Regions from separate parts of the Chryseobacterium proteolyticum genome, predicted to be linked through region 3. Evidence: riboswitches for the same ligand, from Rfam matches in the RefSeq annotation. Region 3 holds a riboswitch; each other region holds the start of a gene.
What was found. Region 3 has a riboswitch for S-adenosylmethionine ahead of ACJ5H0_RS14995 (alpha/beta fold hydrolase). Riboswitches for the same ligand answer to the same signal wherever they lie in the genome.

Region 1: another riboswitch for S-adenosylmethionine. It lies ahead of ACJ5H0_RS14190 (SusC/RagA family TonB-linked outer membrane protein); the one in region 3 lies ahead of ACJ5H0_RS14995 (alpha/beta fold hydrolase).
Region 2: another riboswitch for S-adenosylmethionine. It lies ahead of ACJ5H0_RS10965 (TonB-dependent receptor plug domain-containing protein); the one in region 3 lies ahead of ACJ5H0_RS14995 (alpha/beta fold hydrolase).

What each region holds. Positions count from the first base shown of each region.
Region 1 covers NZ_JBJLWK010000003.1:692,706-699,945, forward strand. Annotated here, with positions in the region: gene fabD (ACP S-malonyltransferase) at 1-206, shown strand, start outside; gene ACJ5H0_RS14175 (GYDIA family GHMP kinase) at 218-1,051, shown strand; gene pckA (phosphoenolpyruvate carboxykinase (ATP)) at 1,252-2,868, shown strand; gene ACJ5H0_RS14185 (type II 3-dehydroquinate dehydratase) at 2,919-3,323, opposite strand; SAM riboswitch class I at 3,569-3,665, shown strand; gene ACJ5H0_RS14190 (SusC/RagA family TonB-linked outer membrane protein) at 3,749-6,664, shown strand; gene ACJ5H0_RS14195 (RagB/SusD family nutrient uptake outer membrane protein) at 6,689-7,240, shown strand, end outside.
Region 2 covers NZ_JBJLWK010000003.1:28,499-35,738, reverse strand. Annotated here, with positions in the region: gene ACJ5H0_RS10970 (TonB-dependent receptor domain-containing protein) at 83-2,080, opposite strand; SAM-I-IV-variant riboswitch at 2,507-2,605, shown strand; gene ACJ5H0_RS10965 (TonB-dependent receptor plug domain-containing protein) at 3,098-5,128, shown strand; gene ACJ5H0_RS10960 (hypothetical protein) at 5,076-5,669, shown strand; gene ACJ5H0_RS10955 (DUF5694 domain-containing protein) at 5,746-6,540, opposite strand; gene ACJ5H0_RS10950 (aconitate hydratase) at 6,730-7,240, opposite strand, start outside.
Region 3 covers NZ_JBJLWK010000003.1:848,690-855,929, reverse strand. Annotated here, with positions in the region: gene ACJ5H0_RS15010 (homocysteine S-methyltransferase family protein) at 1-940, opposite strand, end outside; gene ACJ5H0_RS15005 (O-succinylhomoserine sulfhydrylase) at 1,009-2,169, opposite strand; partial or broken gene ACJ5H0_RS15000 (ACT domain-containing protein) at 2,285-3,824, opposite strand; gene ACJ5H0_RS14995 (alpha/beta fold hydrolase) at 3,836-4,825, opposite strand; SAM riboswitch class I at 4,889-4,997, opposite strand; gene ACJ5H0_RS14990 (MGH1-like glycoside hydrolase domain-containing protein) at 5,188-7,240, shown strand, end outside.

The sequences.
Region 1 (7,240 bases), 160 kb from region 3:
ATATTACCACGACTGCAGTTACAAATCCTGACGAAATTAAGAAAAACCTGATTGCTCAGTTAACAGGTCCTGTAAAATGGACACAATCTGTTCAGAATATGATTAAAGACGGAGCATCTAACTTTGTAGAAGTTGGACCAGGAAAAACTTTACAGGGGTTGATCAAGAAAATTGATAGTTCTGTAGACGTTGCTTCGGCAATCTAAAAAATAAACAAATGGGCGAAATATTTTCACCGGGAAAGCTCATGCTTACTTCAGAATATTTCGCTATAGATGGAGCTCTTGTCCTAGCGGTACCAACCAGGCTGGGACAAGAGTTTTTCTTTGAAGAAACGGAAGATGGGAAATCATTGGTTTTTTGGGAAGCTTACCATCAAAATAAACTATGGCTGAAAGTGATCATTGATTATTCCTCTTGGAAAATCCTTGAGACAAATATAGCTCCCAGTGCCCAATTTCTTATAAAAACGTTGAAAAACGTCCAAAAGCTTTCTGCTCGTAAATTCCAAAATGCAGATTCTTACTTTTTAAAAACAAATCTACAGTTCCCTTCCGATTTTGGATTGGGAAGCAGTTCAACATTAATGAACAACCTTTCTGTGTGGGCTGAGACAGATCCTTTCGTGCTAAATAGTCTAAGTTTGGGTGGAAGTGGTTATGATATTGCTGTCGCAAAGGAAAAATCAGCAGTTTTGTATCAGAATAAACCGGTAATACAATATAAAAGAGTAACCTTTGATCCTATCTTTAAGGACAACTTGATTTTTATCCATTTAAATCAAAAACAAGACAGCAGGGAAGCAATCGATCTGTATAAGTCTAAAATAAAATCCCGGAAACTGATCGAAGTATTTTCAGCCCTTACCAATGAAATTCTATTATGTAATGAATTAAATGATTTTTGTCATTTAATGACTGTTCATGAAAGAAAAATTTCTGATTTTCTGAATATTCCTACCGTTAAAGACAAATTCTTCTCCGACTGTCCGGTTTTTGTGAAAAGTTTGGGTGCCTGGGGGGGGAGATTTTGTAATGAGTGCCAAATTTAGGGGCTTTGAGGACTATTTTCGGGGAAAAGGTTTTGCGACTATTTTTGAATGGGTTGATATAATTGCTTGATATTTAATAATTTGCCGTTCTGTTTTTTTCTTTGTCATTCTGACTTATATCATTATATTTAACCACCTGTAACACTAAATTAATATTTAATTTTGTTGGACTAAAAAAAGAAATAGAAAATATAAGTAAAATGAAACACGCTAAAATCATCCAGGATTTGCAAAAATTAGGGATTAAGGGAGACTATGAAATAATATATAATCCCTCATATGAGGAATTATTTCAAGCAGAAGTTTCTCCTGAAAATCAGGGTTTTGAGAGAGCTGAACTTACGGAATCTGGTGCAGTATCAGTAAAAACAGGAATTTTTACTGGCCGTTCTCCAAAAGACAGATACATTGTTCAGGATGATGTTACAAGAGACACAATTTTCTGGGATGGCAAAGTGAACTTGCCTACAACAGCAGAAATCTTCAAGTCTTGTAAAGAATTAGTGCTAGACCAACTTTCTTCTTCTAAGAAAATTTATGTTGTTGATGCATTTTGTGGAACAAATGCTGACACAAGACTTAAAGTGAGATTCATCGTAGAAGTTGCATGGCAGGCGCATTTCGTTACTAATATGTTCATCCGTCCATCTCATTATGAGCTGGAAAACTTTGGAGAACCTGATTTCACTGTTGTGAACGGTTCTAAAACAACGAATCCGAATTGGGAAGCTCAGGGACTAAATTCCGAGAATTTTGTAATGTTCAACCTTACGGAAAAATTACAGATCATTGGAGGAACCTGGTATGGAGGAGAAATGAAAAAAGGAATGTTTGCAATGATGAACTATTACCTTCCGCTAAAAGGAATGGCATCTATGCACTGTTCTGCAAACGTAGGAGAAGAAGGGGATGTTGCTTTGTTCTTCGGCCTTTCCGGAACAGGTAAAACAACTTTATCCGCTGATCCTAAAAGATATCTTATTGGTGACGATGAGCACGGTTGGGATAACAATGGAGTTTTCAACTATGAGGGAGGTTGCTATGCAAAAGTAATTGACTTATCGGAAGAAAAAGAACCGGACATTTTCAGAGCGATCAAAAGAGATGCTCTTCTTGAAAATGTTGTTGTAAATAATGGTGTTTCTGATTATACCGATAACTCAATCACTGAAAACACAAGAGTTTCTTATCCTATATACCATATTAACAAGATTGTACTGCCTTCTAAAGCTGGGCATGCTAAGAAGATTGTTTATCTTTCAGCTGATGCATTCGGAGTATTACCTCCGGTTTCAATTTTAGATGAAAATCAGGCTCAATACCACTTTTTATGTGGATATACTTCTAAATTAGCAGGAACTGAAAGAGGAATTACTTCTCCGGAACCTTCATTTTCTCCGGCTTTTGGTGAGGCATTTCTTACGTTACATCCTACCATGTACTCTAAAACCTTGATTGGTAAAATGAAAGAACATGGAGCAAAAGCTTATTTGGTAAATACAGGATGGAATGGTACAGGAAAAAGAATCTCATTAAAAGATACAAGAGCCATTATTGATGCAATAATTGATGGATCTATTGAGAACGCTCCTAAGGCGCAAGTACCTATTATGAACTTGGAAATTCCTACTTCTTTACCTAATGTTTCAGAAGGTATTCTGGATCCAAGACATACATACAGTGATGCTTCAGAGTGGGAAGAGAAGGCTAAAGACTTAGCATCAAGATATATTAAGAATTTTGAGCAGTACTGTAACACTGAAGAGGGGAAAAAGCTGGTTGCTTCCGGACCTCAATTACAAGAACAAACAATATAAAAAAAGAAAAGCCTCATCATTGATGAGGCTTTTTTATGTATTAAAACATCCTAAAAGCTTAATAAAGCCAGTCTGTATCCTTTCATTCCAAAGCCGGATAATACAGCATCTGTGTGAGCCGCTGTTACTGACTTTTGCCGGAATTCTTCTCTTTTATAGATATTGCTGATATGTACTTCAATCTTAGGTTTCTGTATATTCTTTAAACAGTCGGCTATCGCATAAGAGTAATGAGTAAAAGCCCCCGGATTAATAATAACAGCATCAAAATCATCTTCCTGAAGTCTGTTAATTAATTCTCCTTCAATATTCGATTGATAATAGTTCAGTTCGTAAGAAAGGAATTCATCTTTTAGTTTTTCCAAATATTCATCCATTGAAATTATTCCATAAATTTCAGGTTCTCTTGTGCCCAACAGATTTAGATTCGGTCCGTTTATGATTAAAATTTTCATAACATAAAATTAAAAAGTTTTTTTCGATTAGTGCGGATATTTTACGGGTTTTATTTGAGGGAGATGTTTTACATTATTTTTAATGATATTTCTCATGTTTAAAAATTTAACATTTTCTCTAATGGTTTGTTAACAGGTGTTTTAAGTGAAAATTAAGTTAATTTTTGAGAATTTAAAATAAAAAACAAATTAGTCTACTTGTTTTATAGACTAATTGTTTTTAGATTTGCATCCATATTTCGATCGGCTTATAAAGAAAGATGGAGGGAACTGACCCTATGAAGTCTTAACAACCTGCATGATGCAAGGTGTTACATTCAGCCTTTTAAGGAAAAATAAGCATTTGGTTAAATCAATTTCTTGATGCCCTTTGCTGTGTTTTCCGCAAAGGGTGTTTTTTTAATATTTAACAAATAAAATTGATTATGGTTAGTAAAAGTTTATTCAAAGCTGGTGTTTGGATTTCACCCGGTGCTTTGTTTTTCTTAGGCATTATTAGTGTTAATGGGCAGGAGATAAAGCAGAAGAAAGATACGCTTAGGGAAAAAGATATTGATGAAGTCGTTGTGGTAGCTTACGGTAAAGCGAAAAAGACGAGTTACACAGGTTCTGTAGCGACGATCTCCAGCGAAAAGATTAATAATCGGCCGGTAACCAATATTACAAAAGCTTTGGAAGGGCAGGTAGCGGGATTACAGGCAGTAAGTGCTTCAGGCCAACCGGGTGCTACGGCAACAATCCGTATCAGGGGGATCGGATCTATTAGTGCCTCAAGTAATCCTTTATTCGTGGTGGATGGAATTCCTTTTGATGGAAATATCAATTCTATCAGCCCAAATGATATAGAATCAATTAGTGTTTTGAAAGATGCTACGGCAAGCTCTCTGTATGGATCAAGAGGTGCTAACGGAGTGATTATTGTGACTACAAAGTCAGGGAAAAAAGGAGAATCACGAATCAATTTTAATATCAGTCAGGGATTTTCCAGCAGGGCTGTAAAGGACTATGAACAGGTTACCACGGACCAGTATTTTCAATTATATTGGGAAGCAATGAGAAATGGATATAAATCAGGACAGGTTTCAGCACAACAGGCTGCACAAATGGCCACAGATAATCTTGTGAATAATCTGGGCATCAATCCATATGGTTCTAACTATGCAAAACCGGTAGGGACAGATGGAAAACTGCTGCCTGGAGCAAGGCCTTTATGGAATGATGACTGGAGGGATATACTACAAAGAGTGGCCTCAAGAAACCAGGTTGATCTTGATTTTAGTGGCGGAAATGAAAAAGGAAACTATTTTTTCTCATTGGGATATCTTGATGATAAGGGTATTGCCATAGGATCCGGATTTACAAAATACAGTACGAGATTGAAGATTAATAATGAAGTGAAAAAATGGTTAACAGTTGGAGCAAACCTTAGCTATACCAATAGTCTTCAGGAGGCACCACCATCTTCCGATTCAAGAACTGATAATATTATTAATGCAGCCAGAGTAATTCCTTCTTTTTATCCATACTATGAAAGAAATCCTGATGGAAGCTATAAGCTTGATGCTAACGGAAATACAATTTACGACTTCGGAAAGTACAGGCCGACAAGTGCTTTGCAAAATCAAAATGCAGCAGCAACTTTGCCATTAGATAAAAATGAAAACAGGGAAGATAACTTTTCAGGAAAAGGATATTTGGATTTTACCTTCTTACCGGAATTAAAATTTAAATCCAGTTTTTCAATTGACCTGGTAAATTATAATGGGCATTATTATTCAAATCCGTTACTTGGGGAGGGTAGTGAAATCGGAGGTTCGGTGACCAAGACAAATTCACGGACATTATCTTATACAACCAGTAATATCTTGACCTATGACAAAAAATTCGATCAGCATCATTTCAATATTCTAGCTGGACAGGAGTTTTATCATTATGAGTATCAGACGATATCCGGAAGCCGAAGTCAGTTTTCTTTACCTTATTATTATGAACCGGATGCAGCGGCTTTATTAGGAGGTTTTAGTGGTAATAGTGATAAATTAGGTTTACTGAGTTTTTTAGGTAAAGCAGAGTATGATTTCAATAACACTTATTTTATTTCCGGATCTGTAAGATCAGACGGATCTTCCCGTTTTTCACCTCAAAACAGATGGGGAACTTTCTGGTCAGTAGGAGGTTCATGGAAGGCGTCTAATGAGCAATTCATTAAAAATCTAAATTTCTTTAATCAGCTAACCCTTCGTGCGAGTTACGGAGGACAGGGAAATGATAAGTTGAGTACTTATTATGCTTACCAGAGTCTTTACGCATTTTACAATAATCTGGGAGAAGGAGGAACAGTTGCTAGCAGGCTTCCCACTCCTGATCTTAAGTGGGAAACCAATCTTAACTTGAATGTGGGGCTGGAATTTGCTATTCTTAAAAACAGGGTTAAGGGTAATGTGGAATATTTCCAGCGTCAAAGTAAAGATCTTTTATTTGACAGGCCTTTGGCTCCCTCTCTTGGTTTTAGTGGTTATTCAGCGAATATTGGAGAATTGAAAAATACAGGCTTTGAATTTTCATTATTCACAACTCCGATTAAAACGGACGATTTCCAATGGGATGTTGATGTTAATGTAACAACCCTAAAAAACAGAATTACGAAACTTCCTAAAGGCCCAATTGTAACAGGAACTAAATTATTGCAGGTTGGGGGTTCTGTTTATGATTTCTTTATTCCGGAATGGGTTGGAGTTGATCCAAGTAACGGTGCTCCGCTATGGAAATATGTTTATCAGGATGCCAATGGGAATACAATAGAAGGAACAACTTCTGAATATGCAAAGGCGACAAAAACATTGCAGGGTTCTTCTTTGCCTAAATTCTCCGGTGGAATCACTACAAATATTACATATAAGGATTTTGATTTATCCGCGCTGCTAACTTTTAGTGTTGGAGGAAAAATTCTTGATACAGATTACACCATGTTAATGTCAAATGGAAGCAATGCTGGAAGGGCATGGAGCGCAGAGATGTTAAACAGATGGACGCCTGAAAATCCCAACACGGATGTTCCGGCTTTAAGTACAACGACAAATAACTGGACTTCAACGTCCTCAAGGTTTTTATACTCGGGGACTTATGCCAGATTGAAAAATGTGAGTATCGGATATACGTTACCTTCAGATTATTTCGGAAGACTGGGACTGAAAAAGTTCAGAATTTATCTTCAGGCTGAAAACCTTTTAACTTTCTACAAGCACAAAGGAATGGATCCCGAGCAAGCTATAGATGGTACCACTTATTACAGATATCCGGCAATGAGAACAATAACATTCGGTCTTCAGGCTACACTTTAAGTTTATATTAAAACAATCAAAACAATGAAAAAAATAAAATATATATCATTTATACTTATAGCAGCTTTCTCTTCTACTGCATGTACTAATGATTTGGAAACAGCTCCTACTAATCAGGCTAATGAAGCCGAGATATTCAAGACAGCTGAAAGTGCTGAAACGGTGATTAATGGGACATGGGCAAAATTCAATGATGACGGGCCTACCTATGCTAACATTGGCTATTCAACAGTATTACGGGCCAGCGATGCTATGGGAAGTGATGTCGCTGTCCTTACTAATAAATATGGCTTTGCATCGGCTTACGCTTTTACCGATTTAGTGAATAGTACCGGAAGTCGTTCTCAATTTGTATGGAGTTTATTATATTCTGCAATCAATAACATGAATAATGTGATTAGTCGTATTGATGGAGTAGAAGGAAGTCAGTCTAAAAAGGATCAGGTTAGGGGCCAGGCAAAAGCTTTACGTGCTTTTTGTTACTTGAATTTAGCAAGCCTTTATCAGTTTAGTTATTTAAAAGATAAAAACGCTTTAGTAGCTCCAATTTATACAGAACCTACAACCACAAATTCT
Region 2 (7,240 bases), 820 kb from region 3:
AAATCGGGCAATAAGAATATTCTTACTGCCCGATTTTATGATAATTGATATGTTGATGTAGTATTAAAAGACTATAACCTGATTATTTACTATCCTGCTGCATTACCCCTCCGTTATCCTCTTTCTTGCTGCTGTTTAAGATATTCGGATCCTCTTTAGCCAGTTTGTTTTTGGTTGGGATCTTATAATTAATGGAAAGTCCGAAATTTCTTGTGTCATATTTTGTTCTCAAAGTAACCGCTTCTCCGGATGGCGGATTAGAACGAACTTGCATTACCTGTCCGTTAAAAATATCATTAGCAAATACAGAAACAGTAAGACGATTATCCAAAAACTTTTTAGTCAGTGTAATATCCAGTGAATTGCTGAATGGTTTTTCTGCTGTGAAGTAGAAATAACCTGCTTTTGGCGTCAGGTAGCTGTAGTTTGCTGTTAGCTTAATCTGTTTAGGCAGAATAAGTTGGGTCATCACATTGAAAATCCAGAATCCTTTGTTGTTTAGATTATCAATATCATGTTTCTGATATCCTGCATACAGATACATAAAATTGATTTTGTCTGGATTAAAATCAAACTTCATGATTTCGCTCATAGGCTTACTAAAAATCATGAAAGGGACAGGAAGCCCTACATTGAAATTGTGGATCCTCATGCTGGAAATGTTTATCTGCTCATTAAACAGGTTTTTTCCATTTTTTCTGATGATCTGTGCAACCTGATTTTTAGCTGAACTTACACTATATCCGATGAATGCATAATCAAAGGCAGAAAGTTTTACTTCATAATTGTCAAAGATCGTAGGCTGCAGATTCGGATTTCCGGTAACCTGGGTATTCGGTCCCTGGAATGTAGTGTTATTGGGATTAAGTGCAGAAATACTTGGCAGACTGATTTTCTTGTTATAGTTTGCTGAAACAGAAACCTGATTCATAAAGCTGTACTGAACACTTGCATTTGGAAATAATTTAAACTTATTAAAAGGGATCAGATTTTTCTGAACTATTGCACCGGTACTGTCAATCACCCTTGTAATTCCAGAGATGTCATAATTTTCAGCCCTTGATCCTAATGTGAAATCGAATTTTTTCAATTTAGCCTGGAACTCAAGATAGGTGGAAGCGGTCTGTCGTTGATAGTCCAGATTGGTCAGACCTCTGCTTTGAGTATCGAAGTTTTGTTTTTCATATAATCCACCGAAACTTACCTTTCCTCCATCAAGGATCTTGATTGGCTGCGAATAATCCACTTTAAAATTAGCAATTCTCATGTCAGATTCATTGTTCAGTAAAAGACCATCCGAAAATCTTGGAAGATTTTCGTTAGGATTGATGTAACTGATATCTCTGAAAATATTATTCTGATCAAATTTACTCGTTGATTTGGTATATCCGAACTGGAAATCTAGTTTTTGAGATTTATCACTAAAGCGTTTCTGATAGGTTATTACCGCTTCCTGTCTCAAATTATTCGTGTAGGCAGCATCAAATGCATGAAAATATCCTTCCCTGATACTGTCTTTAACAGGAATGTACGGTAGGTCAGCAAAACCGTTACTATCTGTGTAATTGCTGTTTTTATTATGATAGATATCGTAATTTAATAATAATCTGTCCTGTCCCAGATCAAATGTTAAGCCTGATTTCGCGAAATAACCACGGCCGATTCTATCCGTATTGCTTAATAATAAATCATTTTGATTCGAATTCAGCATACTTTCCCGATAGTTCTGTCCGATGTTCAGCTGCCATCCGAAATATTTATTACGGGCGTTTAAATTTAAAGAGTTGCTGGTTCTGCTTCTCAACTTACCGTAGTTGGTAAATGAATAATTTCCTGAATAAGTTGCCGTAAGATACTTATTAGCATTTTTGTTCGTAATGATATTCATAATTGCGCCCCCGGAAGTTGCCGGGAATTCAGCGCCAGGTTGAGTGATCACTTCAATTCGGTCTACAGAATTGGCAGGCATCCCTTCCAAAAATGAATTAAGTTCATTGGAAGTAATGTTTAAAGGGCGTCCGTTAAGATAAACATCAAGGATCTTTCCCTGATACATCATACCCGCAATATCAGTAGACACCAGACCCGGAAGTTTTTTGATACCCTCTAAAACATTTCCGTTGTTCAGCTGGGGCTGTTCTGAAAAATCAAAAATAGTACGGTCTGCCTTTTGTTCAACGGCTTTTTTAGTTTTGGTAATTACAACGCCTTCGATCTGCTTTTCCTTGACCTGGTTGTTGGTTTTTTCCTGAGCCTTTGTGACAATAATGCTTAAGGAAAATAAAACGAGTACAATTTTTTTTCATAATGGTTTTTACTACTACTCAGTTAGACGTTTAAAATAAAAAAAATGTTACAAGGAAAGTTTTTAGAGGGTTGTTTTATTCCATTAAATACCTCACAATAGAATATAATTATATTGCATCATCATACGGCTTGGTTTTGCGATTAATTTAAAAATTTTACAAATTATTTTTTTATTTGTAAAATAGTTATATCTTTGCCTCACAATTATCAAGAATCTCATAGATGGGATAGCAACCTGCAAAACAAGCAAGGTGCTGAAATAGATAAGCCGGCAAGCTCCGGAAAAAATGTTTTTCTATTCATTCCCATCTTACAATTTTTGTTTAAAATTTAAAATCAATGTTTAAGAACAGGGAAAATTACAGCACAATGAATTTGACTTTTTGCCCGGCAGATATCGAAGCAAAGCTTCTGTATGCTGGTGATCACTCATGGCATTTCGTGATGTGTATGTGTTGTTGTTCTTAGCCTCTGGTTTCTATTAACTAATAAAACCGTTTATCATTTTTCTTTTAGCCTTGTGTTTTCAAGGTTACAGGATACTTTTTGCTTAAAATTTTAAGCAAACAAAAAAATTATAATAAAAATTTAAAAATAAAACACATGCGCCATTTTAAAAATAGAAGTATCATTGCCTCGGCCACTTTAATTTCGACGTTTTACTTCGCCCAGTCTGATACTCTAAAATCAAAAAAAAATCGATGAGGTTGTTCTTCTCGGTTCAAGAGGATCAGGTAGATCATTAACAGATACTCCGGTTCCGGTAGACGTTATTAACATTTCAAAAATATTGAAACAAAGCCCGGTTAATAATATAAGCCAGGCTCTAAACTATATTGTCCCTTCTTTTTCCTCCACATCGCATACTGTAAATGACGGGACGGATTTTGTGGATCCTGCACAGTTGAGGGGTTTAGGTCCCGATCAGGTTTTAGTTTTACTTAATGGGAAAAGAAGGCATCAGTCTTCACTCATCAATGTAACACTTACACCAGGTAGGGGTTCGGTGGGAACAGATCTTAATGCGATTCCCGCTTTTGCTTTGGATAAAATTGAAGTGCTTCGGGATGGTGCTTCTGCCCAATACGGATCTGATGCTATTGCAGGAGTTGTCAATTTAGGTCTTAAAAAAAGATTGGGGCTATCCGGTCAGTTATTTTTGGGAGGATATGCTTCACCGGTTACCAACAATTTTTCCGGTGGACTGGATGGAGAAACCATCTCTTTAGACCTGAATTATGGATTCAAACTTGGAAAACATGGTTTCTTCAATATTACCACATCAACCCAATACCGGGATCCTTATTCCCGAGCTGGTGTGAGGAATGGCGATATATACAATGCCTATAATGCTATTAACTACAGGGCTGCTCAAGATGGGATAGATATAGACGGGCTTTATAAGAATATAAATAATACTTCCAATAGCCAGCAAATTATCAATACGATTAAACAATATGCAACAAAAGTAAATTATTTTTCATCTGATTTACAGAATAAAATTGCAAACGCCAATAATATTTCAACTTTACAGGGTTTATTAGGAGGGGATGTTACCAATGATGAACTTGCATATAGAGGACTTCAACGAAAAGATTTCAGTATCAGGGCTGGACAATCGAAATTGCAGTCAGCACAGGTTTATTATAATTCAGAAATTCCGATTAATGATGACTGGAAGGTGTATTCTTTTGGAGGATATAGCTACAGGCTTGGGAATGCCGGAGGTTTTTTCCGTTTGCCTAATACCGAGAGAAATATCAATTTTATAACACCCAACGGATATCTGCCGCAAATTGAGTCTACCATTAATGATTATTCATATGCAGCTGGGATCAAAGGAAAATGGAATGACTGGAATATAGATCTCAGTAACACTTTTGGGAAGAATACTTTCAATTTTGGAGTTGTTAATACTTTTAATTCTTCATTGGTCAACAACTCTCCAAGAAGATTTGATGCAGGTGGACTTGAGTTTTTGCAAAACACCCTAAACCTTGACTTTTCCAAAAAGTATGATGTATTGCATGGGCTGAACATTGCATTTGGAGGGGAATACCGTTATGAAAATTATAAGGTGAATGCCGGTAACGAGAATTCTTATGCCTCTTATGATATTTATGGAAATGTAGTGACCGTAAATACTCCAAAAAATGAGCTTGTGACTGATTTTTTTGGCGTAACAAGACCTGCCGGTTCCCAGGTATTTCCGGGATTTAGTCCGGATAATGCTGTTTCCGGAAATAGAAATAGTGTGGCCGGATATGTAGATGTGGAACTGGAACCAACGGATTGGTGGCTGGTAGAAGGTGCTTTGCGCTATGAAAACTATTCAGACTTTGGATCTACCTTTAATTATAAACTAGCGACTAATGTGAAGTTGGCTGATAATTTTAATTGGAGAGGTGCTGTTTCTACAGGTTTTAGAGCCCCTTCATTAGCCCAGATCTATTATAGCTCAACATCAACCTTAATTCAACAGGGTAATACTACCCAGGTAGGAACATTTAGGAATAATTCCGAGGCTGCACAGGCGCTTGGGATTCCAAAACTGAAACAGGAAACCTCCCAGTCGTACAGTACAGGACTTACTTGGAAAGCTCCAAATTTGAATCTTGTGGTTACAGCAGATGTTTATTATATTAAAATTAAAGATAGAGTAGTGCTCACTGATTTGTTTTTCAGGCCTAAAGGTACTAGAGGTGTAGATTTTCCTGAAGGATCGGATCAGGCGATTCTGCAGGATGCTTTTGACCTTGCAAGAGCTAGTGCCGCCAATTTTTTTTGCGAATGCTGTAGATTCCCAGACCAAAGGGCTTGATCTTACCATTTCCCAGACATCCAATTTAGGTTCAGGAATTAATCTGGAAAATAACTTTGGGCTCAATCTGAATCAGACAAGAAGAATAGGAAATATTCATGCCTCCCCAAAATTAGTTAGCCAGATAGACAGTTACTTTTCTGAGCCTAACAGGATTTACTTTGAAGAAGCTGTACCCCGTGTAAAAGCAACTCTATCCAATAATCTTAGAGTTTCCGGATTTAATATTTTATTGAGGAATTCTTTCTTTGGAAAAGTAACCGACGCTGATGTATTGGATGCTAATTTTGATGGTGTAGTAGGAAAACAGGAACACTTTGTATTGAATAATCGTTTTGTAACAGATCTTTCAATAGGCTATGACTTCAGTAAAAATATATCTGCAACTATTGGAAGTAATAACATATTCAATGTAATGCCTTCCAGAAATCCACTAATCAATTCCCTGACAGCAGATAATCAGTTTGTCTACTCCAGACAGGTTTCCCAATATGGCATTGGAGGACGATTTCTGTTTGCAAGAATAGAATTTAAGTTTTAATACTATGCAAGCTTTGAAGGATAAAGCCATATAAACAAAGGCAGAGATTTAAGTTGATAAATCTCTGCCTATATATTTATAAAGAAGAAAATTCTGTGAATTCATATTCTGCAGAGCAGGTTAAAAGTTGTCTGAGGACTGCTGCATGTCCGTTTCCTACGATTACAAGAATCCTGTCGTCACTTTGATGCGAAATATTCTGTATATTACGGAATATTCTCAGATTCCTGCTATACCAGTTCATGGCAAGTATATCAGCTCCGTCATAATCCCTTAATTTAAAATCTCCACTCAGATAAGCGCCATATCCATATTCGTGATATTCTTTGCTGTTAAGGTATTGAAAGGTTTTCATAAGTGAGCTAAAATTTTTGGCTTCTGAATGATTATAGAAATCAGTAAAGTTTTGAGAAATGGGGTCATCACTTTTATAATCATACCCCTCTGTAAGTTTCTTAAAATACAGTGAGTCAGTCTTTCCAAACTTTTCCATAAGGTCTTCTAATACGGAAGAGGCGTCTACACTGAATAGTTCATTGATCTTCAGTTCACTGGCAATTCTCATGGCAAGCTGATACCGTTCGTCTCTTTTATCATGGTGTTTTCCTTCATTATACTCTTTGAGTTTTTGATTGGCGTTCCATTCGGGTGAAGCTTCAATAGCAATCTTTGTTGGCCTGAACTTCTTAATATAATTTACCAGATCGGTAACCTCTTTGGATGTTTTAGGAGATAGTACATCGATCTGGTCCTGTTTTTTGATTTTGTGGGCATCCAGATTAGGATAATCAAAATGGAATGAACCAACTACTAATACTTTTGTTTTTGGGGAAGGGAAGAAATCTGATGGTTTTTTTTTGGGCCTGAACAAAGCAGGAAAATAATAGAAGAGTGTAAAGAAGTGTTTTCATGATATTTTATTACTATTATTAAAACAACTTATTATATAGATTTATTACATATTCCTATAAAAATTGAAGGTTATCATATAAAGTATACATATAAATAAAAAAACATCCCGACCGGGATGTTTTTTTTTATTATCGGGGCATAAATAGATTTATGCCTCTTGCTGTTTAATAAGATTCAATGCTGAACCAGCTTTGAACCAGTCGATTTGTTGATCATTATAGGTGTGGTTAGCCATAATAATATCCTTGGTTCCGTCAGCATGTACAAATTCCAGTGTTAATTGTTTTCCGGGAGCAAACTGATCTAAATCTAAGAAGTTAACAGTGTCGTCTTCCTGGATTTTATCATAATCTGCCTCATTAGCGAAAGTTAATCCCAGCATCCCTTGTTTTTTAAGGTTGGTTTCGTGGATTCTTGCAAATGATTTTACCAATACTGCTTTTACACCAAGATGTCTCGGCTCCATTGCTGCGTGTTCTCTTGATGATCCTTCACCATAGTTCTGGTCTCCCACAACGATGGTGGGAATACCTGCCGCTTTATAAGCTCTTTGAACAGCCGGAACTTCACCGTATTCACCCGTTAATTCGTTTTTAACATGGTTTGTTTCCATATTATAAGCATTTACTGCTCCGATTAACATGTTATTGGAAATATTA
Region 3 (7,240 bases):
GGGTTGTACCACAACACCCTCCAATAATATTGATCAGACCTTTTTCCACATATTCTTGTATCTGTTCTGCCATAAACTCGGGTGTCTCGTCATATTTACCGAAAGCATTCGGTAATCCCGCATTGGGATATGCTGAGACATAAAAATCCGAATTATGAGCCAATGTTTCCAGATAAGGTGTCAGCTGATTAGCTCCCAGCGCGCAATTGAATCCGACGCTCAAAAGATTCAGATGTGAAACCGAAATTAAAAATGCTTCTGCCGTCTGACCACTCAAAGTTCTTCCCGAAGCATCGGTAATAGTTCCTGAAACCATTATCGGAATTTTTATTCCTCTTTCATCCTGAATTTCATCAATGGCAAATAAAGCTGCTTTCGCATTTAAGGTGTCAAAGATTGTTTCTACCAGCAAGATATCAGAACCCCCATCCAAAAGAGCTTCGGACTGCTGTTTATAAGCAATTCTCAGTTCATCAAATGTAATGGCGCGATATCCCGGATCATTTACATCAGGGCTCAGGCTTGCCGTTCTGTTCGTAGGACCAATAGATCCTGCTACAAACCTAGGTTTATCCGGGTTCTTAGCTGTGAATTCATCACATACTTTTCTGGCAATTTTTGCAGATTCATAATTCAGCTCATAAACCAGGTCTTCCATATGATAATCTGCCATTGCAATTGTAGTTCCCGAGAATGTGTTGGTTTCGATAATATCAGCTCCCGCTTCCAGATATTTTCTATGAACTTCTTCAATAGCATGAGGCTGTGTGAGGGAAAGTAGGTCGTTATTTCCTTTAACCAGATGCGGATAATCTTTGAAACGCTCACCACGATAGTCTTCTTCTTCAAATTTGTATCGTTGAAGCATCGTTCCCATAGCCCCATCAAGAACTAAAATTCTTTCGGAGAGTGCCTTATATAATTGTTCTGAACTTTTCATTTTGTAGATTGTGGCTAAAGCCGTTAATATTATTTTTCTTAAATGGGCTAAAGCCCATTTCAATTGAGTTAATCCAATGCCTGTTTTAAATCTGCAATAACATCTTCCACGTTTTCCAACCCTACAGAACAACGTACAAGGCCGGCAGTGATTCCCACTTCATTCCTTTCCTCATCGGTTAATTTGGAATGTGTAGTAGAAGCAGGATGTGTAACAATTGTTCTGGTATCACCAAGATTTGCTGAAAGTGAACACATCTTTATTTTATCTAAAAATTTTCGACCTCCTTCAATTCCTCCTTTGATTTCAAAAGCGACAATATTCCCTCCTAATTTCATCTGTTTTTTTGCTACTTCATAGCTTGGATGTGAAGGTAAAAAAGGATATTTTACTAATTCCACATTCGGGTGGCTTTCTAAAAATTCAGCGACTTTCAATGCATTTTCACAATGCTTTTCAACTCTGATGGCTAAAGTTTCAAGACTTTTAGATAAAACCCATGCATTAAAAGGAGACATGGCTGGACCTGTATTTCTTGCAAAAAGATAGATTTCCCGGATAAGGTCTTCTTTTCCTACCGCAACTCCACCAAGAACCCTTCCTTGTCCGTCAATTAATTTTGTTGCCGAATGAACCACAATATCAGCTCCGTACTTGATAGGTTGTTGAAGATAAGGGGTGGCAAAACAATTATCTACAATGAAGATAAGATTATGTTTTTTTGCAATTTTCCCGAAAAACTCAAGATCCAGAATCTCAATTGCCGGATTAGTCGGAGTTTCCAGATATAAAATTTTTGTATTAGGTTTGATAAGCTTTTCAACATTTTCTGCATCTTCTGCCTTAAAATAGGTAGTCTCAATATTCCATTTCGGGAAATACTTTGTAAAAAGTGTGTGTGTAGATCCAAAAACAGACTGGCAGCTTACAATATGATCTCCGGCATCAAGCAAAGTTGCAAATGTTGAATAAATTGCTGCCATTCCGGTAGCAAAAGCATATCCCGCTTCCGCACCCTCCATTTTCACAATTTTATCGGTGAATTCAGTAACGTTTGGATTAGAGAATCTGCTGTATAAATTTTTTGATTTTTCTTCTGCAAAGCTCGCCCTCATATCCTCTGCATCCTGAAAAATAAAGCTGGATGTAAGATAGAGCGGAGTAGAATGTTCATCAAACTGAGTTCGTTCAGTCTGCGTTCTTATTGCAAACGTTTCAAAATTTTCCATATAGTTTTAATTTTAATATCATGTATCAATGCAACAGTTTACCAATGAATCGATCGAATCTGATCTGAGCCATTTTTATCGGCATACTGTTATATCGTTACATTCGTACATTGATTTATTTTGTTTCACTTACTCTTAAAATATCACCAAAAACACCTCTCGCGGTTACCTGTGCTCCCGCACCGGCTCCCATAATTACAATAGGGTTTTCACCATAGCTCTCCGTATAGATTTCAAAAATGGAATCTGATCCTTTTAATTGCCCTAATGCGGAAGTAGCCGGCACAGAAATTAATTTTACATCAAGTTCTCCTTTTTCTTTTTGAAGATCGCCATGTAGATCGCCTACATATCGTAGAACATGATCTGCCTCCTGATTTTGTTTAATTTTCTGGTATTCCTCGTCCAATTCTCCCAATCTGGAAATGAATTCATTTTTGCCAATAGAAAGAAGGTTTTCAGGAATTAGATTCTGAATATTAATATCATTGAATTCATTAATCAGATCCAACTCTCTCGCCAGAATCAAAAGCTTTCTTGCAACATCATTTCCTGAAAGGTCCTCACGAGGATCCGGTTCAGTAAATCCTTTCTCCATTGCTTCTCCTATAATGGTTGAAAATTTCTCATCTCTAACTGAAAAATTATTGAAGATATAACTTAAAGAACCTGAAAACACGCCTTTAATTCTTGTAATATTTTCCCCCGACAGGTGTAATAGTTTAATGGTATCGATCAAAGGCAAACCTGCTCCCACATTGGTTTCGTAAAGGTATCGTCTGTTATTTTTATTCAACGTATATCTTAGTTTACGATATTCTTCTATTGGAAGGGTATTGAAAATCTTATTGGAAGATACAAGATCAAATCCGTTCTCAGCTAAAGCATGATAATTCTTAACAAAATCCTTACTCGCCGTATTATCAACCACAATAAGATTCTCCAGCTGATTCTCTCTGGAGAAACTGATAAGTTCATCAACATTAGAAGGGTTTTCTGCAACTAAAACCTCATCATTCCAATTATGACCAAAACCTTTTTTTATTGAATGCTATTTTTCTTGAATTAGCAACAGCCACTACTTTAAGATCTATTTTTTTTCGTCTCTTAATTTCTTCGGAAGATTCCAATACCTGGTCAATCAGAGTTTTACCCACATTCCCATGTCCAATGATTGCAAGATGAACGGTTTTAGGTTTTTTGGATATTTCAGATTCAATGATATTCTTAGTTTTCTCATCCTGAGAAGAAGTAACTACAATATTTACTCTTTTTTCACTTGCTATCTGATTCAGAAGCAAAGGAAAAACATTATTTCTTGCGAGTTCCGCCAGTATTTTATTAAAATCTTCTGCTACAAATCCCAAAACTGAAACGTTATTAATACTATAAATCTGAGATACTGCCCCTGATTTCCTTTCTGCTTCAAATTCCTCTATCAGACAATTAACCGCATTTTCAGAATCGTTTTCGTGAACCAAAATTGATATTCCGTTTTCTATAGCTTGTTGTGAGATCACTCCTACACTAATCCTGGCTAAAGTAAGTGCTTTAAAAATTCTACCGTCAATACCGATTTCCCCTAAGAAATCTTCTCCTTCAAATTTGATGATTGATCTGTTCTTTAAAAATTTTATTTCGTTAACATTTTTCATCTGTTCATTCTTTATTGTTTAGCTTTATTACAGGTTTCTTGTAATTGTTCAGTTTCTTTCTGTAATAAAATGGTTTTAATGATATTATTTAATTGTTTGTATTCCATTAGGAAGGCATCATGCCCGTGAACTGAGGTGATCTCGTGATGAGAAACATTCTTTTTTTTACCTTTCAGTTTTTCAAAACACATCCGGATTTCGGAAGCAGGAAAGAACAAATCTGTATCAACGGAGATCAAGTGCATTCGTGCCTGTATATTCTCCAGCCTTTCTTCCTCGGCATTAATGTTCATCAGCAAATGATTCATCAGTTGATAAGATTTTAAACTAAATCTTTCATTAAGAGCTTTTCCGTGATATTCAAGCCAATCTTCCGATTCAAGCTTATTTTTTGCGGTATTGTATTTATTTTGAAATCTGTCGTTTAAAGATTGTGGGGTTCTATAACATAGCATTGCATGGATTCTTGCCTTTTGTAACGGAGCGTCATTTCCATTTAATAAAAATTTCTGAACCATACATTGCGCATGCAGCCAATCATGAGTTCTGAAATCACAGGCAATGGGAATAAATACTTCTGCAAGTTCCGGACGTTTAACCAGCATTTCCCATCCTATTCCTCCACCAAGAGAACCTCCGATAATGGCATATAGACTTTTAATGTTAAGTAATTCTAACCCTTTTAAAAATATGCCTGCAATATCCGAAGGAGTAAACTCTTCATATTCTTCAATTAAAAAATCATCATAACCATTTCCGGGAATATTGAAACACAAAACCGTATAGACATTGGTATCAACCACCTGGCCATCTCCTACTAATTGCTTCCACCAGCCATTTGTTCCCGATACATTGGAATTTCCCGTTAAAGCATGGTTGATTAAAATAACAGGTGCCGAAAACAGTTCTTTCCCGAAGGTCTGATAGCTCAACGGGATATTGCATTCCTTTCCGGAATTAGTTTGATACGAAAGATTAATATGTTTTAGTTCTGTTTTCAATTCTATTATACATTATTTATAATACAATTGAAAATGCCACAGGAAATGGCTGAAAAACTCAGTAAGTTATCTGTCCAAAAAATAATTTGGTAGAACGTAGCACCTTCTTCGCTTGCACAAAGGGTTGCTAAGGTTTCATCGGGTCTAATCCCTCAACCTTTCTTGATAACATTTTCAATATTTGAATGATCGAATGGTGCAAAGATATAATATTTTATTTAATTTTTTCATGAAAAAATTAATTTATTCTGAAAATCCCTGTAATCATTATAGTTACAAGGATGTGTTAAGAATTATTCAGATAGAAAAAATTGGAATTATTTTTCAAAAAAAATTACCTTCGTAGTGAAAAATGATGAACTATGACTGCAGAAAAACAAAGATTACAGGATATAAAATGGAAAAACTGGGGGCCTTATGTAAGCAACAGACAATGGGGTAATGTTCGTGAGGATTATAGTCCCAATGGCAATGCGTGGAATTTCACCAATCATGATAAAGCTGAAAGTCATGCCTACCGTTGGGGTGAAGAAGGGATTGCGGGAATATCGGACACCAAACAGCTTTTTTGTTTCGCTCTTTCATTTTGGAACAAAAAGGACAAAATGATCAAAGAACGTTTTTTCGGATTGAGTAATCCCCAGGGCAATCATGGTGAAGATATCAAAGAGATCTTTTACTATCTGGACAACACGCCTACCCATAGTTATATGAAGATGGTGTATAAATATCCGATCCATGAATTTCCTTATGATCACCTGCTATCTGAAAACGGAAGACGAAGCAAAAAAGAAGCTGAATTTGAAATCTTTGATACCGGAATCTTTGATAATGATGAATATTTTGATATTTTCATCGAATACTGTAAAGCAGATGCTGACGATTTTTTAGTCCGTATCACAGTTTGTAACAGGAGCCAAAACGATGCACCTATTGTTGTCGCTCCAACAGCCTGGTTCCGTAACAACTGGAAATGGGGATATAATACTTATAAGGGGCAGCTAAACGCCTCATACGACGGCTGTATTGATATTAACCATGATAGTATTTCCATCAAAAAATTCTATTCAAGAAACACCGGTGCCAAAAGTCTCTTTTGTGATAATGAAACCAATACACCTAAATTATACGGAGCTCCTTTAACAGATAACACCTATTTCAAGGATGGTATAAACGATCACATTATTCATAACTCCAATACCGTTAATCCGGAAAAAAGAGGCTCAAAAGCCGCTTTTGTGATTGAAGAAATTATTGGTGGGGGACAATCAAAAACCTTTGATTTCAGGCTGTCGCCAAACGACACCGATGAACCATTTCATCATTTTGATGAGATTTTCAACACCCGGATTGCTGAGGCCAACGAATTCTATGAAGAAGTTCAGCACGATGCAACGAATGATGATGAAAGAAATGTTCAACGTCAGGCGTTCGCAGGGCTATTATGGAACAAACAATTTTATCATTATAATGTTGGGAAATGGCTTAAGGGAGATCCTAATTTTGATGCACCGAGGGATTTCAACCACTATGTAAGAAATACAGAGTGGAACCACATGCACAATAAGGACATTATTTCAATGCCTGACAAATGGGAATACCCATGGTATGCTACCTGGGATCTCGCTTTTCACTGCGTTCCCTATGCATTAATTGATGCCCAGTTTGCAAAAAACCAACTTCTCTTGTTAACCAAAGAGTGGTATATGCATCCTAATGGACAACTTCCGGCGTATGAATGGAACTTAAGTGATGTAAATCCACCTGTCCATGCTTGGTCTTGTTTCAGGGTATTTAAGATTGATGAAAAGACCAATGGAAAACCGGATCTCCTGTTTCTGGAAAAGGTTTTTCAAAAATTACTTTTGAACTTTACCTGGTGGGTAAACCGTAAGGATAAAAACGGTAAAAATATTTTCGGCGGCGGTTTTCTAGGTCTTGATAATATCGGAGCTTTCGATCGTAATATGGAACTTAAAGACGGTGAGCATCTTGAACAGGCAGACGGTACAAGCTGGATGGCAATGTATGCATTGAATATGATGAGAATTGCAATGGAACTTGCCCAATACTATCAGGTATATGAAGACATGGCCATTAAGTTTTTTGAGCATTATCTTTACATCGCGGAAGCGATGGAAAACATGGGTGATGGAAAAGAAGGCCTTTGGAATGAAGAAGATGGTTTTTTCTATGATGTACTACAACTTGGGAACGGCGAAAGTGTTACGCTTCGTTTAAGAAGTATTGTCGGGCTTATTCCTTTATTTGCTGTGGAGATTATTGATCACGGATTATTGGAAAAAATGCCCAACTTTAAAATAAGAATGGAATGGGTGCTGAAAAATAAGCCGGAACTTACGAAACTGGTTTCCCATTGGGATGAAGAAGGTCATGGCAGAAAACATTTAATGA